2 regions of the Blautia sp. DFI.3.45 genome follow, and region 2 is predicted to be linked to the other one. Evidence: a T-box and tRNA genes for the amino acid it is inferred to sense, from the RefSeq annotation. Region 2 holds a T-box; the other holds one or more tRNA genes.

Region 1 (8,501 bases), on a different contig from region 2:
TGGCGGACGAAGGTTCGGGTCGAAGCTGACGATACATCCGGCTTCTTTTGCAACATCGATGGCATAGCGGGTTGCTTCGCGTACTCCTTCGTGAGTGGAAGAAAGAGTTCCGAAGTGGAAGATTCTGGAATCTCTGATCAGGTCTTCCTGGATTTCATCTTTGGTGAGCATCATATCTGCACCCGGGTTACGGTAGAAGGAGAAATCTCTGTCTCCGTCAGGATAAGTATGTACGAAGGCAAGTGTTGTGTGTACTTCGTTGTCGATCACAAGGTTGCGGGTATCGATCCCTACTTCCTCTACAGCATTCTTAAGCTGGGTTCCGAACATGTCGTTTCCGACTTTGCCGATAAATGCAGTTTTTTTGCCAAGCTTCTCAAGCATTGCAAGCACGTTGCATGGAGCACCGCCCGGATTGGCTTCCAGCATTGGATTTCCCTGTGCGCTGCTTCCGTTTTCAGTAAAGTCAATCAATAATTCGCCTAATGCGGTTACGTCAAAGGCTTTGTTTCCCATTTTGTATCCTCCTTGTTGTGATGGAAAGAAGCATAGTATCCGGAACAAGATTCTTTCCATAGTTAATAACATAAATTTAGCGCAGGAAAGGGAATTTGTCAAACAATTTTCTTTATTTTTTTGTGCAAAGATGCTAAAATAAACATAACTTGATTTGTTATTGTTTACAGGTGACGTTTAATGTACCATAAATACGCTGCCGGTAAGGGTAACCGATCATCGTATTTCTGACAATCGGGGAGGTAACGCAGCTATGGACGAAAAAGTATACGGCTATATGGACTGGCCGAGGATTGAAGCTATTGTGTATGGAGAGGAAACTGCTCCCAGAGATGTGATGGGACCAAGGATCACACAGGACGGAGTTCTTATTCAGGGATTTTTTCCTGATGCAGAGGAAGTAAATGTGATCAGCGGAAAGAAAACTTATGTCTGCGAGAAAGAGGACGAGGCCGGATATTTTGCAGTATTGCTTCCTGTACGCAAGGTGCCGGAATACAGATTTCTTATAAAAATGGGAGAGACAGAGAAAGAATGTTATGATCCCTATGCTTTTCCATGCCAGATCACAGAGGAAGAGGAGAAGGCTTTCTGCGCAGGTGTTTATTATGAGGCATATAAGAAGCTGGGCGCTCATCCAATGGAGATTAAAGGAGTGAAAGGTACTCTTTTTGCTGTCTGGGCTCCGAACGCAGTGAGTGTAAATATTGCAGGTGATTTTAATGGATGGATTGGACGTGCAACTATTATGCATCGTATGCCTATGTCCGGTATCTTTGAGCTGTTTGTACCCGGGGTAGAGGCAGGGACACATTATAAATATGAAATTAAAGTCAAAGGCGGCGAAGTTCTGTTAAAGGCTGATCCTTATGGGAACAGTGCAGACCATGATCCTGAGGGAGCATCTGTGGTAGCAGATGTAAGTGCTTTTCAGTGGAATGACGGAGACTGGATGAAAGAGCGTCACAGATTTGATGACAGGAAACAGCCGGTTTCTATATACGAAACATCTCTGGAGGAATGGAAATCCGCTGAGGAGCTGGTGGAATTTCTGGCAGAGGAAGATTTTACCCATGTGGAACTCCATCCTGTGATGGAATACCTGGATGATATTACAGGTGGTTATTCTACATATGCATATTATGCACCTACTTCCAGATTTGGAAGCGTGGCGGATTTTCAGAAGCTGGTAGATGATCTGCATCAGGCGGGGGTCGGTGTGATCCTGGACTGGACACCTGCACAGTTCCCGCGTTATGCCTCCGGTCTGGAGAAATTTGACGGAACACCTCTTTATGAGAGACAGAATCCGGCAGAGGCCATTCATCCGTTCTGGGGGACACTGCTCTATAATTACGGAAGCCCTATGGTGAAAGATTTCCTGATCTCCAATGCCTGCTTCTGGGCTGAGGTCTACCATGCTGACGGTCTGCGTATGGACGATGTGGATGCCATGCTGTATCTGGATTATGGCAGAAATCCGGGAGAGTGGACACCTAATATTTACGGAACCAATGAAAATCTGGATGCTCTGGAATTTCTGAAGCATCTGAATTCTGTGATAAAGGAGAGAAATCCCGGATTGCTTTTAGTTGCTCAGGAGAACGGACTCTGGCCGGAGCTGACAGACAGTGTGGAGAATGACCATCTGGGATTTGACTATAAATGGAGTGGCGGATGGACAAAAGATCTGCTTGAATACCTGAGCAAGGATCCTATTGAGAGAAAGAATTACCATGATCAGCTGACCATGTCCATGCTCTATGCATACTGCGAACATTATATTCTGACGCTTGGCAGCAGGGATGTTGGTACATTGAAGGATTTCGCGGATAAGCTGCCGGGAAGTGAAGAACAGAAGAATGCGCAGATCAGAGAGGCTTATGCTTATATGATGCTTCATCCGGGATGCAAGATGATGGCACCGGATAAAGATATGCCAAAGGAACTGGAAGTATTTGTCAAAGACCTCAATAATATGTATCTTGCTCATCCTGCACTTTATCAGCTGGATGATGAATATGATGGATTTGAATGGGTTCAGCTGATGAAGTATGAGGAGAATGTGATCGCATTCATGAGAAAGACAGAGAAACCGGAAGAAACTATTCTGGCTGTCTGCAATTTCGCGGCAATCCCATATGAAAACTACAATGTGGGAGTTCCTTTTGCCGGCAAATATAAAGAAATCTTTAACAGTGATGATAAAAAGTACGGTGGTAATGGTGTAGTAAATACGAGAGTTAAAGCGGCGAAGAAGGCTGAGTGTGATGAGAGAGAGTATTCCATCACATTGAAGCTTCCGGCACTTGGCGTGGCAGTCTTTACCTGCACTCTGGAAGAAACTAAGAAAAAGCCTGCTGCCGAGCACAGCCAGATCAAGAAATCCATCACCAAGACAAGAACTGTACGAAAGGCTGCCGGGAAAACAAAAGCGACTGTAAAAACTGCAGTGAAACCGGTGACGAAAAAGGTGACAAAAGAAGCACCCCAAATAGTGAATAAAACGGAGGAGAAAATACCGGTTAAAAAGGACTTGACAGAGAAGAAATAATATTATAAACTAAATGCTGTGGCTGTCAGAATTATCAATTTCTGACAGATTACAGCATAAGCTGAAATAGCTCAGTCGGTAGAGCACTTCACTCGTAATGAAGGGGTCGTGAGTTCGAGTCTCATTTTCAGCTTGTTTAAAAAGCTTCTAAAACTAAGAGTTTTGGGAGCTTTTTGTATGACAATAGAATTTCATATTTTATTGTATAAATCTGAAGGGAGGAAAGGCAATGGCAGAAGAAAAGAAAATTGTATGTATGGTAACTTCATACAAAAAAGGAACCATTGCTGTTTCCCATGCAGGAGTGCGTTCTGACTGGATGGAGCAGGACGGACCAGCAGATTGTGTAAGAGAGAAGATATTTGCCGTTGGATGGAAAATTCGTCCAGGGGCTGTTTTTGCTTATAGAAAAACAACAGAGAGATACGGACATTATCTGATCAGCGGGTTGTAAAATCCTCAGGTATGTGTCTGTATCTTTTTGTACTTATACAAATATATGAGTATTTAACTGTAAAACAGTCGCTTATGTGGAATTTTATAACTAAAAGCAGATGATTTTATCTGTCTGATCTCACAGGAAAGGAGAATACTATTGCCGGATATTTTACTGGAATTAAAGAATATAAAAAAGAGTTTTACTCCCGGGGAAGATGTTCTGGATGATATCTGTCTTACTGTTGCCAGAGGAGAATTTGTCACTCTTCTTGGTTCATCCGGATGCGGTAAGACTACTACGTTGCGTATTATTGCTGGTCTGGAACAGACAGACAGTGGAAGTGTATGGATCAATGGTCAGGATGTGACAAAACTGCCTCCTGATAAACGGGATGTAAATACTGTATTTCAAAATTATGCTCTTTTTCCGCATATGAATGTGGCGGAAAACATAGGGTATGGACTGAAGCTGCGAAAAGTTCCCAGAGGAGAGATCAAAAAGAAAGTCGCACAGATGCTGGAACTGGTGCAGCTTGAAGGATATGAAAAAAGAAAGCCTTCCGAACTCTCGGGCGGTCAGAAACAGAGAGTTGCCATTGCGAGAGCACTGGTGAATAATCCCAAAGTACTGCTTCTGGATGAGCCGCTGGGAGCACTGGATCTGCAGCTTCGTCGTGCGATGCAGATAGAACTGAAGCATCTGCAGAAGAAACTGGGAATTACATTTATCTATATCACTCATGATCAGGAAGAAGCTATCAACATGTCTGACAGGATTGCGGTGATGAAGGACGGACGTATTGAGCAGATCGGAACACCGGATGAGATCTATAATCATCCAAAGACCAGTTATGTAGCAACATTTGTAGGAAATGCCAATATCCTGCATGGGGCTGCAGAGAGAATTCAGGGAGAGAATGCAATCGTAAAGATTGGAAATGACAGGGTAATTGTAAAGCTTGAAACAAGTCAGCAGAATACAGAGGATACAGGGGTAAAACAATACCTGTCAGCCGGAGAAAAAGTAACTCTGGCTGTGAGAAGCGAAAATATATTGTTACAGGAAACTGCTGTAATCGGTGATACCGGTACAGATTACAGAGACGCTGTTGATATAAGTGTGGCAGACGGAAGTTTGGATGCACATAATAAGAATAGTGTATCAGGTTTACAGGCAACTGTTACAGAGAAGAATTTCGCAGGAGGTCAGCTTCGTGTAACTCTGAAGCTGAGCGATGGTACACAATTGATCGCCAGCAGATACGGAATCGACGCATTCGTCGCAGAAGGCCAGACAGTAAGATGCAGTTTTCTGCCGACAGATGCAGTACTGGTAGACAGGGAGGACATTCATGAAGAAGCGTAGAAACCGTTCTGACAGTTCTGCATGGATGGCACTTCCACTGTACATTTTTACCATTGTATTTGTGGTATGCCCCCTTATCTATATGGTGGCGCTTAGTTTTGCTACGCCGTCCAGAGGATTTGGGGTGACCTGGAAATTTACGCTGGACAATTACAGAAATATTCTGGAACCTGTATATCTGAACACATTTGTGGAATCACTGAAACTGGCATTTACCAGTACGATAGTGATTGCTTTGATCGGTTATCCGTTCGGGTATTTTATGGCGAGGCTGCCGGAGCACAGAAAGAAAAAGGCACAGCTTCTATTGTCCACGCCGTTCTGGGTAAATTCCCTGATCCGTCTGTATGGCTGGATCATTATTCTGCAGAAAAAAGGACTTTTGAATTTTGTATTGATAAAACTCGGGATTATTGAGAAACCGCTGTCCATCCTGTACAGCTATCCGGCAATTGTGATCGGTATGATTTATGTACTTCTCCCGTTTATGATCATGTCTGTATACTCCAGCGCAGAGAAGCTGGACTGGTCTTATGTGGAGGCTGCCAGAGACCTTGGGGCATCCAGAATACAGGCATTTTTTACCATAACACTGAAGCTTACACTGCCCGGACTGCTTTCGGGTGTGATCCTGACTTTCGTGCCATCCATGGGACTGTTCTTTATTGCAGATATCCTGGGTGGAAATAAAGTGGTACTTGTCGGAAGCCTGATCCAGGATCAGATGACAAGAGGAAGTAACTGGCCATTTGCAGCAGCACTTGCTGTGGTGATGATGGTACTTACAACTGTACTGATCATGATCTACAGGAAAGTGACAAATGCCAGAGAATTGGAGGGAATCGGATGAAAAAGAATTCAAGATTTGCCGGATTTTATATGGGGCTGATTTTCTTCCTGATGTATCTCCCTATTGCAGTAGTGATCGTTTTCTCATTTAATGAATCCAAACTGCCAGTGAAATTTACAGGCTTTTCCCTGAAATGGTATCAGGAACTTTTCCATGACAGAGCAATGCTGGAAGCACTGGTGAACAGTCTGATCCTTGGGGTATTAAGCTGTCTGGTTAGTGCAGTGATCGGTACTCTGGGTGCAGTTGGGTTATCAAGGATTCACTGGAAGTCAAAAGGGGCGCTGGAATATATTTCCATATTGCCGTTAATGATACCGGAGATTATCCTTGGTATGGTGCTGATGGCATTCTTTTATATGCTGAACCTGCCCTTTGGCATGCTGACACTGTTAATAGGTCATACGGTATTCTGTGTGCCCTATATTCTGATGGAAGTGAAGGCAAGACTGGCAGGCATGGATCCGGCGCTGGAAGAGGCAGCCAGAGATCTGGGGGCAGGACCTTTTCGGGCTTTCCGGGATATTACGTTGCCCTTAATTATGCCGGCGGTAATTTCAGGTTCGCTGCTTGCGTTTGCCATGTCTATGGATGATGTGGTAATAAGTATTTTTGTAAACGGACCGCGTCTGTCTACGCTGCCGATCAAGGTGTACACACAGCTGAAAACGGGAGTGACGCCGGAGATCAATGCGTTGTGTACCATTCTGCTGGCAGCTACACTGGTTATTTTTATTGTTTATTCACTGATAACAAAGAAGAAAAAATAAATGCTATAGCAACAAAAATAGAATACATTCAGAGGAAGGAAAAGATGATGAACAAACTGATTGAGTTAAAAAATCTGACCAAGAATTTTGATGATCAGCAGGTTTTGCGCGGCATCAATCTGGATATTTACGAAAAGGAATTCCTGACGCTTTTGGGACCCAGCGGATGTGGAAAGACAACCACTCTTCGAATCATTGCAGGCTTTGAAGAACCAAGTGACGGAGAAGTACTGTTTAACGGGATTGAGATTTCCAAGCTTCCCCCGTACAAGAGAGAGGTTAATACTGTGTTTCAGAAGTATGCTCTTTTTCCTCATTTAAATGTGGCGGAGAACATCGGTTTCGGGCTGAACCTGAAGAAGGTCGATAAAACTGTCATCGCCCAGAAGGTGGAGCGTATGCTGAAGATGGTTGGTCTGGAAGGCTTTGGGAAAAGAGATGTAACTCTGCTCTCCGGTGGACAGCAGCAGCGAGTGGCCATTGCCAGAGCTCTGGTAAATGAGCCGAAGGTTCTGCTTTTAGATGAACCCCTGGGTGCACTGGATGCAAAGATCCGTAAACAGATGCAGGTAGAATTAAAGAAGATCCAGCAGGAAGTTGGCATCACTTTCATTTATGTTACCCATGACCAGGAAGAAGCCCTGTCCATGTCAGATACGGTTGTTGTTATGAATAACGGTGAGATTCAGCAGATTGGCTCTCCTACAGATATCTACAATGAGCCGGAAAACCGTTTTGTTGCAGGCTTTATCGGTGAATCTAATATTATCGAGGGAACCATGATCCGTGATTATCTGGTTGCTTTTGACGGATTTGAGTTTGAATGTGTGGATAAGGGATTTGAAGATAATGAAGAGATTGAAGTTGTATTAAGACCTGAGGATCTGGATATCGTAGATCCCGGTCAGGCAAAGATCAGGGGAATCGTGCGCAATATTACCTTCAAGGGTGTGCATTATGAAATCCTGATCGAGACAGAGCTTCGTACTTATATGGTTCATACCACAGATTATGCGGAAGTCGGAAGGGAAGTGGGACTGAAATTCGGGCCTGAAGACATCCATGTTATGTGTAAGATGGGAAGCTACTGATGAAACAGTACAGAAATCTTATCAAACCATATCTTGTGTGGGCATTTGTGGTCATTGTCATCCCGCTGATACTGATCGCATTATATGCATTTACAGAAGACGGAAACGAGGTGCTGACGTTCTCCTTTACCCTGGAGAATTTCCGCAAATTCCTGGAAGCTACGTATATGAGCGTTATTTTCAAGTCCTTTAAGCTTGGAATCCTGACGACGGTCATCTGTCTGGGACTTGGCTATCCGCTGGCATATATTATTTCCAAATGTCCGGAAAAATCCCAGAGTCTTCTGATCCTGCTGGTAACTATTCCGGAATGGATCAATATGCTTCTGCGTACCTATGCATGGATGAACCTGCTGTCAGACAATGGTATCATCAACCATTTGCTTGGATTACTGGGGATTTCCCCGGTGACAATGATGTATACGGACTTTTCCGTAGTGGTTGGTCTGGTCTGTAACTTTATGCCATTTATGATCATCCCGATCCACACATCCCTGAGCAAGATGGATAAATCCTTTATCGAGGCTGCCTATGACCTGGGTGCAAATAAATTCCAGACCTTCACAAAGGTTATCTGGAAATTGTCCATCCCCGGCGTGCTCAATGGAATCATGATGGTATTCCTGCTGTCTATTTCCACATTCGTTATTCCGAAACTTCTCGGAGGCGGACAGTACATGCTGATCGGTAACCTGATCGAGTCTCAGTTTATCTCTGTTGGCGACTGGAACTTCGGAAGTGCGATTTCTCTGATTCTGGCTGTGCTCATTCTGATCTTTATGAGCCTGATGAAGAAGATGGATAAAGATGAATAAGGGAGGACGGCATGAAACGTAATAATAAATTTTTCTCAATGTTATATGTAGTACTCTGCCTTGCTTTCTTTTACCTGCCGATCCTGGTGACGATGATCTTT
Region 2 (8,501 bases):
CAAGGATTCCGTCTGCTCTCTCTCCACTGTCAAGCTGTACTGTCTCTGCCGGGGCATGATACTGTGTACGTTCCGGTGTTCTGTTATACTGGGGGATTCTCTCTCCGTTACCTTCCACTTCACTCTGCTGCGGTTTCTCCCGGACTGTTTCCTGTTTTTTTGTCTCACCTTCCAGTTCATCTTCGTGAAGCATTCTCTCGATCAATTCCGGTTTTCTCAATGCTGAAACCCCTTTTAATCCTCTGGCTTTTGCCAAATCCTTTAAAGTTGCCAGTGATAATGATTCATACTTTTCTCTCATAAAATAATCCTCTGCTTTTTGTTTTGATTGTTAATATTGATAATTATTTTTATTTTTGTTTTTCTGATTTCCTATATATCTGAGTAATTTATTCTTTATTAACTTTTCCTGTAACAGTTAGTGGGATAATCTGTCTGAAGTGACACGAATATCAGATCTGCAGCAATGCATATCGCAGGAAAATTATACTCCTGCTCCTGTGTCGACAAGTTAATTCCTATAGTAATCCTGTCTGCACACCGGTATCTTTATATTTATCTTAGCACACCTTCTTCATAATTGACAATACCATATTATTCCAAATCTTTATTATTGGCAAGCTGTTTTATACGTCATAAAACTGATATTATCGACATAAAAGCAGAAATCCGGAGACATAAAATATGTCCCCGGATTTCCGGTAAATCAGATATTAATAACACTTATTTAAGAAGACAATTAATGTACCAGATTTCCCACTAATCCATAGGAAACAATATACATAATGACAGTTGCCATAATAATGCCACAAAAAATTGCCAGAGAGGACTTCTTAATATCAATTTCCAGAAGAGATGCAATCAGAGATCCTGTCCATGCCCCTGTTCCCGGAAGCGGAATTCCCACAAACAGCATCAGTCCCCAAAACTCATATTTCTTTACCTGATCACTTTTTCTCATTGCCCTGTCTTCCAATTTCATAACAAGTCCCCGAAAGAGTTTCGTCTTTTTTAAAACCTTGAAAATCTGTCTGATAAACAACAGAATAAACGGAATAGGAATAATATTTCCAACAATACACAGTGGAATTGCCTTTGCAGCCGATATCTTAAGTAAGGATGCTGCAAGCAATCCTCCCCTGAGTTCCAAAAGCGGAATCATTGAAATAATAAAAACTGCCCCTTCCGGTGAAATATATTGTGACAGATTCTGCGAGAACCAATGTACCAGTGCTTCCATAAAACCTCCTAACTTTTACTTCAGATAATCCTTCAAAAAATCAATAAATTTCTGCATTTCTTCCTTTGTTCCAACTGTGATACGAAGGAAATTGTCAATTCTGTCCTTCTGGAAGTAACGAACATAAATATGCTGCCCTCTCAATGCCTCAAAAAGTTCTTTCGCAGGGCAGGTTTTATGCGTAGCAAAAATAAAGTTAGACATAGAATCCTGAAAAGAGAATCCCAGTGCCTTCAATTCTTTCTTTGTCCATTCTCTTGTCTCTATGATTTTATTACATGTCTCATCAAAATATGCTTTATCTTCAACTGCCGCCACACCTGCAGCAATCGCTGTACGGTCCATAGTATAAGAATTAAAAGAATACTTCACATCATTCAGGAATCTGATCAGTTTCTCATTTCCACACGCAAAACCAATTCTCATCCCAGCCATAGAACGCGACTTGGAAAATGTCTGTACGACCAGAAGGTTGTCATATTTTTCAATCAATGGAAGCGCCGACTGACCACCAAAATCCACATAAGCCTCGTCCACGATCACAATCACATCAGGATTATGGCGGATAATATCCTCCACTTCCTCCAGCGGCATCTCCACACCTGTCGGCGCATTCGGATTCGGGAATACAATTCCTCCGTTTTCTCTGAAATAATCTTCCTTCCTTATATGAAAGTTCTCATCCAGTGCCGGTCTCTCATATGGAATGCGAAACAGGTCTGCCCATACATCATAAAAAGAATATGTGATATCCGGAAAAAGAACCGGCTTCTGTGAATTAAAGAATGTAAGGAAACTCATGGCAAGCACATCATCGGAACCTACTCCCACAAAAACCTGTTCATCCTTCAGCCCGTAATTCTTTGCAATGGCATGTACCAGTTCTCCTGCTGTAGAATCCGGATAAAGTCTCATAGTATCTGTATCCATCTCCCTCAACGCCTTCTCCACTCCAGGTGCCGGCGGATACGGATTCTCGTTGGTATTCAGCTTGATCATATCCGGCTGATTGGGCTGCTCGCCTGGTGTATATGGTATTACTTTACGTATATTTTCTTCCCATCTGCTCATTTATCTGATTCCTTTCATGTTTTTTATTGTTTTTCACTTTCGTCAGTATAACATTAATCTCTATTTTCGTAAATCAACTTTTTGCATTTTACTGATTGACAAACCCACTTTGCAAGTTTATAATAGGCGGCAGAAAAGATAAGAAGGATTAAAACGTTGAAGAGAAGAGTACGCTGAGGAACGTTACAGAGAGAAATGTATACCGGTGCAAGCATTTCATCGCGAACCAGCCGAAGACCACCTCTGAGTGACTTTAATACAGTCCGGTGATTCCGTTACCATCGAATGAAGCGGTTCTGATCAGATGATTTATCCATCAGTAATGTATCAGAACAACCGGGGTGGAACCGCGAGTAATGTTATCTCGTCCCCTACAGTATTTAACCGTACTGTAGGGGATTTTTTTATTCTTTCTTTTACCCCTTCGCAGTACAAAAAACTGTTACTGTTCACTCCGTTCTCAGCAACACGCTCCGCGGGATATCAACAGTGAACAGCAACTATAACAAATCCATACTAACGTAAAGGAGATAATCATCATGATCGTAACATTAAAAGACGGCTCAAAAAAAGAATACGCTGAAGCAAAATCCGTAATCGACATTGCTTACGACATCAGCGAGGGACTTGCACGTGCTGCCTGTGCAGGAGAAGTAAACGGAGAAGTTGTAGACCTGAGAACAGTTATTGACAGTGACTGCGAATTAAACATCCTGACAGCAAAAGATGAAAAAGGACTTGCAGTTCTCCGCCATACAGCATCCCACGTACTTGCCCAGGCAGTACAGACCTTATTCCCGGATGCAAAGGTTGCTATCGGACCTTCTATTGATACAGGATTCTACTATGATTTCGACTGCCCTCCATTCTCCCGTGATGACCTGGATGCAATCGAAAAAGAAATGAAAAAGATCATCAAAAAAGGCGCTAAGATTGAACGCTTCACAAAATCAAGAGAAGATGCCATCGCATACTTCCAGGAGAAAAATGAACCATACAAGGTAGAACTTATCGAAGATCTTCCGGAAGGCTCCGAAATCTCTTTCTATTCCCAGGGAGACTGGACAGACCTCTGCGCAGGTCCTCACCTTATGAGCGTAAAGGGTGTAAAAGCATTCAAGCTTCTCTCCTCCTCCAGCGCCTACTGGAGAGGCAGTGAAAAGAACGCAATGCTCACACGTATCTACGGAACAGCTTATGCTTCCAAGGATGAGTTAAAAGAACATCTGGAACAGATGGAAGAAGCAAAAAAACGCGATCACAATAAACTTGGACGTGAAATGAAAATCTTCACAACTGTAGACGTGATCGGACAGGGACTTCCTCTTATCATGCCAAACGGTGTGATCATGATGCAGGAGCTTCAGCGCTGGATTGAAGACGAAGAGACAAAACGTGGCTATATCAGAACAAAAACTCCGTTAATGGCAAAGAGTGATCTCTACAAAATTTCCGGTCACTGGGATCACTACAAAGACGGTATGTTCGTTCTCGGTGACGAAGAAACAGACAAAGAAGTATTTGCGCTTCGTCCTATGACATGCCCATTCCAGTACTATGTATACAAAGCAGAACAGCACAGCTATCGTGATCTACCTCTTCGTTACGGTGAAACATCCACTCTGTTCCGTAATGAGGATTCCGGGGAAATGCATGGTCTGACACGTGTACGTCAGTTCACGATCTCCGAAGGTCATCTGATCGTAAGACCTGACCAGATGGTAAAAGAATTTAAAGACTGTATCGCACTTGCACAGTACTGCCTGCAGGTTCTTGGTGTAGAAGAGGACGTAACCTATCACCTTTCTAAATGGGATCCGAACAACAAAGAGAAATACATCGGTGATGCAGAAGTGTGGAATCAGACAGAAGCTCATATCCGCCAGATGCTTGAAGAACTGAACATTCCATTTACAGAGGATGTTGGAGAAGCTGCTTTCTACGGACCTAAGGTTGATATCAATGCCAAAAATGTATACGGAAAAGAAGATACAATGATCACGATCCAGTGGGATGCTCTTCTTGCTGAACAGTTTGATATGTACTATATCGACGAAAATGGCGAAAAACAGCGTCCATACATCATCCACCGTACATCCATGGGATGCTATGAGAGAACACTGGCATGGCTGATTGAGAAATATGCAGGTATGTTCCCGACCTGGCTCTGCCCAGAACAGGTTCGTGTAATTCCGATCTCTGAGAAATTCCACGACTATGCTGCCAAAGTGGAAGCACAGTTAAAAGAAAACGGAATCCGTTGCTCCGTTGACCAGCGTTCCGAGAAAATGGGCTACAAGATTCGTGAAGCACGTCTTGCAAGAGTTCCATATATGCTCATCGTCGGTGCCAAAGAGGAAGAAGAAGGCAAGGTTTCCGTAAGAAGCCGTTACCTTGGTGATGAAGGAATGAAAGATCTTGGTGAATTCCTTACATCCATCAAAGAAGAAATCAAAAACAAGACAATTCGTAAAATCGAAGTTCAGGAAGAAAATAAATAAAACAGGTATTTTACTTTAACCTGTTCAAATAAGTCCCCACCCTCTGCTTTAATTGCATCAGGCAATAAGCAATGGGTGGGGACTTTTATTTATCACTTATCCCATCTGTACAATTACATGGTATTCGTTTCTGCCATTGACCATAGGAATCTGGTTTCCATTTATCCTCTCACCATCTACCTCAATCCATCTGACTCCTTTCTGCACACCTTTCGGTTTATGGATTTCAATATGATAATCCGCCCCTCTAAAATGACGGTTCACTTTAAAATCGCCAAACGTTTCCGGAAGGCAGGGGTCTACGATCAAACCATCATATCCTGGCAGAATACCAAGAAGCGCCTGTGACAGGTTTACAAATGTCCACGCTGCAGTTCCTGTCAGCCAACTGTTTTTTGCCTCTCCAAATCCTGGTGCATCAGCTCCCGCGATCATCTGCGAATATACATATGGTTCTGTCCGGTGAATATCACTGATTTCCTCAATATAAGATGGACATATTTTACGATAAACCTCAAATGCCCTGTTTCCTCTTCCAAGCACAGTCTCCGCAATGGAAATCCACGGATTGTTGTGGCAGAAAATTCCTGCATTTTCTTTATATCCAGGCGGATAAGAAGTAATTTCCCCAAGTTCCAGATGGTATCTTGTATAAGCCGGCTGAAGGATCATTATTCCATACTTTGTTTCCAGCAATTCATTCACAGAGTCCAGAGCTTTTTCTGCTATTCCTTCTTCCTTGCCGATTCCTGCCATAACACAGAATCCCTGTGGTTCAATAAAAATCTTTCCTTCTTCGCATTCTTTTGAACCAACCTTTTCAGACTGTGCATCATAGGCACGCAGGAACCATTCTCCGTCCCATCCATTATCCAGCACTGCCTGATACATCTCATCCACTGCTTTCCCTGCTTCTTTTGCAAGTTCTGTGTGCCCGGTCCGCTCACAGAGTTCCTCAAATTCTTTTCCATATTTCACAAACATACCTGCAATAAATACAGATTCTGCCACAGGGCCTTCCGACGGCCCTGTTGTCTGAAAGGATTCTCCAGGTTCACTGGAAAAACAGTTCAGATTCAGGCAGTCATTCCAGTCTGCCCTTCCGATCAGAGGAAGTTTGTGAGGACCAAGATGGGTTACTGTGTAATAAAAAGATTTCTCCAGATGTTCAAAAAGCGGTACCTCTGTTCCCTTCTTACAATCAAAGGGTACCTGCACATCAAGTATCCCATAATCACCAGTCTCTTTGATATATGCTGCTACTGCTGCGATCAGCCATAACGGGTCGTCATTAAATCCGCTTCCAACATCCAGATTCCCCTGTTTTGTCAGCGGCTGGTACTGATGATATGCACTTCCATCCGGAAACTGTGTAGATGCTATATCAATAATCCTTTCCCTTGCCCGCTCCGGGATAAGATGCACAAATCCCAGAAGATCCTGGCAAGAATCGCGAAACCCCATCCCCCGTCCTGTTCCTGATTCGTAATAAGATGCTGATCTGGACATATTGAAGGTTACCATACACTGATATTGATTCCAGATATTTGCCATGCGGTCAATATGTTCGTTCTCGCTGACGACTGCAAAGCGTGCCAGCAATGTTTCCCAGTAATTTTTCAGTTCTGCAAAGGCCTGCATCGCTTTTTCCATTGTATTAAATCTTTCAATCAATGCTTTTGCAGAGGTTTTATTGATAATTCCGGGAGCTTCCCATTTATCATCTGCCGGATTTTCACAATATCCCAGCATAAAAACAAATTCTTTTTCCTCTCCCGGCAGCAGAGTCAGATCTATCTGATGTGCAGCAATGGGATACCATCCGCTTGCAATAGAGTTACTGCATTTTTTCTTACATACAGCTTCTGGAAAAGCATTCCCGTTTCCTGCTCCCAGAAAAGCATCTCTGTTGGTATCATAATTGTCCACCTGTGTATTTACTGTAAAAAAACTGTAATGTTTCCTTCTTTCTCTGTATTCTGTCTTATGATAAATCGTACTCCCCTGTACTTCCACTTCTCCGATACTTAAATTTCTCTGGAAGTTCGATGCGTCATCCACTGCATTCCAGAGGCAGAATTCCACGTATGAGAACAGAGAAATATTTTTTTCAGTTTCAGAGTTATTTTTCAGTTTCAGACAATTGATCTCACATGAAGCATCAGAGGGCACAAAAACCAGAAGCTCTGCTTTTAGATTATTTTTCGAAGAACAGAAGCGACTGTATCCAAGACCATGTCTGCATTCATAAGTATCTGTTTCTGTTGCAGACGGCATAGTTCCCGGATTCCAGATTACTCCGTCATCATTAATATAATAATACTTTCCGTTGGAATCTGCAGGAATATTATTATAACGGTACCTGGTAATTCGCAACAATTTTGCATCTTTATAAAAGCTATATCCTCCGCAGGTGTTGGAGATCAGTGAAAAGAAATCATTACTTCCCAGATAATTGATCCAGGGTAATGGTGTATGTGGTGTAGTGATAACATATTCTTTCGCCTTGTCGTCAAAATATCCGAATTTCATTGAAAAGCCTCCTTAAAAAGAATAAATAAACACTTGTGAAGAAAAGGCCGAAAACAGACTTGCGAAAACGAATACGTTCAGAATTTATATGTTTATTATATAGTTTAGATTGGATTTATCACAGTATAATTCAGTTTTTCAAAAAAATCAACTACATTTTTAGCAGTCAAAATATTTCACAACTGTTATTTTAACTTCCGTAAGATCATTGCGAAACTTTTCGTTATATTAAAGCCTGTTTTTTGTGAAATTAATAAATTATTATAAATTCTTTTTTGTGCAACAGGGACAAATTATACAAATATAACAAAAATACTTGAATTTTATCTGAAAATAAAGTACGATTAGCTTGCGAAAACGTTTTAGAAACAAAAACAGAAAAGGCTGGACTATAATATGGTATCCATGAAAGACATCGCAAAACAATGTAACGTATCTGTTGCAAGCGTCAGCAAAGCACTTAATGGTTATTCGGATATCAGCGAAGAAACCCGACAGCTTATTTTGAAGACTGCATCAGAAATGGGATATCTTCCAAATTCCTCAGCAAGAGCACTAAAGACCAGACGCAGTTATAATCTTGGCGTACTTTTTGTAGACGAAGCCATGAGTGGCCTCACCCATGATTATTTCAATCATGTACTGGAAAGCTTTAAACGCACTGCCGAATCCAGAGGATATGACATCACTTTTACCAGCGGAAACCTCTCCGGTCAGCATCTCAGTTATTATGAGCACTGCCGTTACCGTGGAGTCGATGGAGTGGTGATCGCCTGTATCAATTTTTTTACAGAAGAGGTACAGCGCCTGGTACAGTCCGAGATACCGGTAGTCACTATCGATCATGTATTTGATGGAAGAATTGCTGTTGTTTCCAACAACATTCAGGGAATGGAAGAACTTGTCTCTTATATTCTTGAACGGGGACACAGAAAGATTGCCTATATTCACGGAGAAGATTCCTCTGTCACACGAAACAGACTTGGAAGTTTTTACAGAACTCTCCAGAAAAAACGAATCGATATACCTGATGAATATATGCCAGTCATTCCTTATCGAGATGCAGAAGCTGCAGCAATAGCAACTTCAGAGCTTCTGGATCTGAAAGATCCTCCTACCTGTATCCTCTATCCGGATGACTTCTCCGCACTGGGTGG

What was found. A T-box is a leader RNA that pairs with one kind of tRNA and senses whether it is charged. The one in region 2 lies ahead of thrS (threonine--tRNA ligase), so its partner is inferred to be a tRNA-Thr.
Region 1: it encodes a tRNA-Thr, which carries the amino acid that the T-box ahead of thrS (threonine--tRNA ligase) is inferred to sense. The anticodon was not compared.

What each region holds. Positions count from the first base shown of each region.
Region 1 covers NZ_JAJDMI010000034.1:12,810-21,310, reverse strand. The annotation lists gene LJE09_RS12050 (carbohydrate kinase family protein) at 1-516, opposite strand, end outside; gene glgB (1,4-alpha-glucan branching enzyme) at 770-3,070, shown strand; tRNA gene LJE09_RS12040 (tRNA-Thr) at 3,131-3,203, shown strand; gene LJE09_RS12035 (hypothetical protein) at 3,300-3,524, shown strand; gene LJE09_RS12030 (ABC transporter ATP-binding protein) at 3,666-4,874, shown strand; gene LJE09_RS12025 (ABC transporter permease) at 4,861-5,724, shown strand; gene LJE09_RS12020 (ABC transporter permease) at 5,721-6,494, shown strand; gene potA (spermidine/putrescine ABC transporter ATP-binding protein) at 6,539-7,585, shown strand; gene LJE09_RS12010 (ABC transporter permease) at 7,585-8,400, shown strand; gene LJE09_RS12005 (extracellular solute-binding protein) at 8,412-8,501, shown strand, end outside.
Region 2 covers NZ_JAJDMI010000004.1:78,785-87,285, forward strand. The annotation lists gene rho (transcription termination factor Rho) at 1-301, opposite strand, end outside; gene LJE09_RS02575 (COG2426 family protein) at 740-1,240, opposite strand; gene hisC (histidinol-phosphate transaminase) at 1,256-2,311, opposite strand; T-box leader at 2,459-2,686, shown strand; gene thrS (threonine--tRNA ligase) at 2,851-4,812, shown strand; gene LJE09_RS02590 (GH36-type glycosyl hydrolase domain-containing protein) at 4,909-7,344, opposite strand; gene LJE09_RS02595 (LacI family DNA-binding transcriptional regulator) at 7,741-8,501, shown strand, end outside.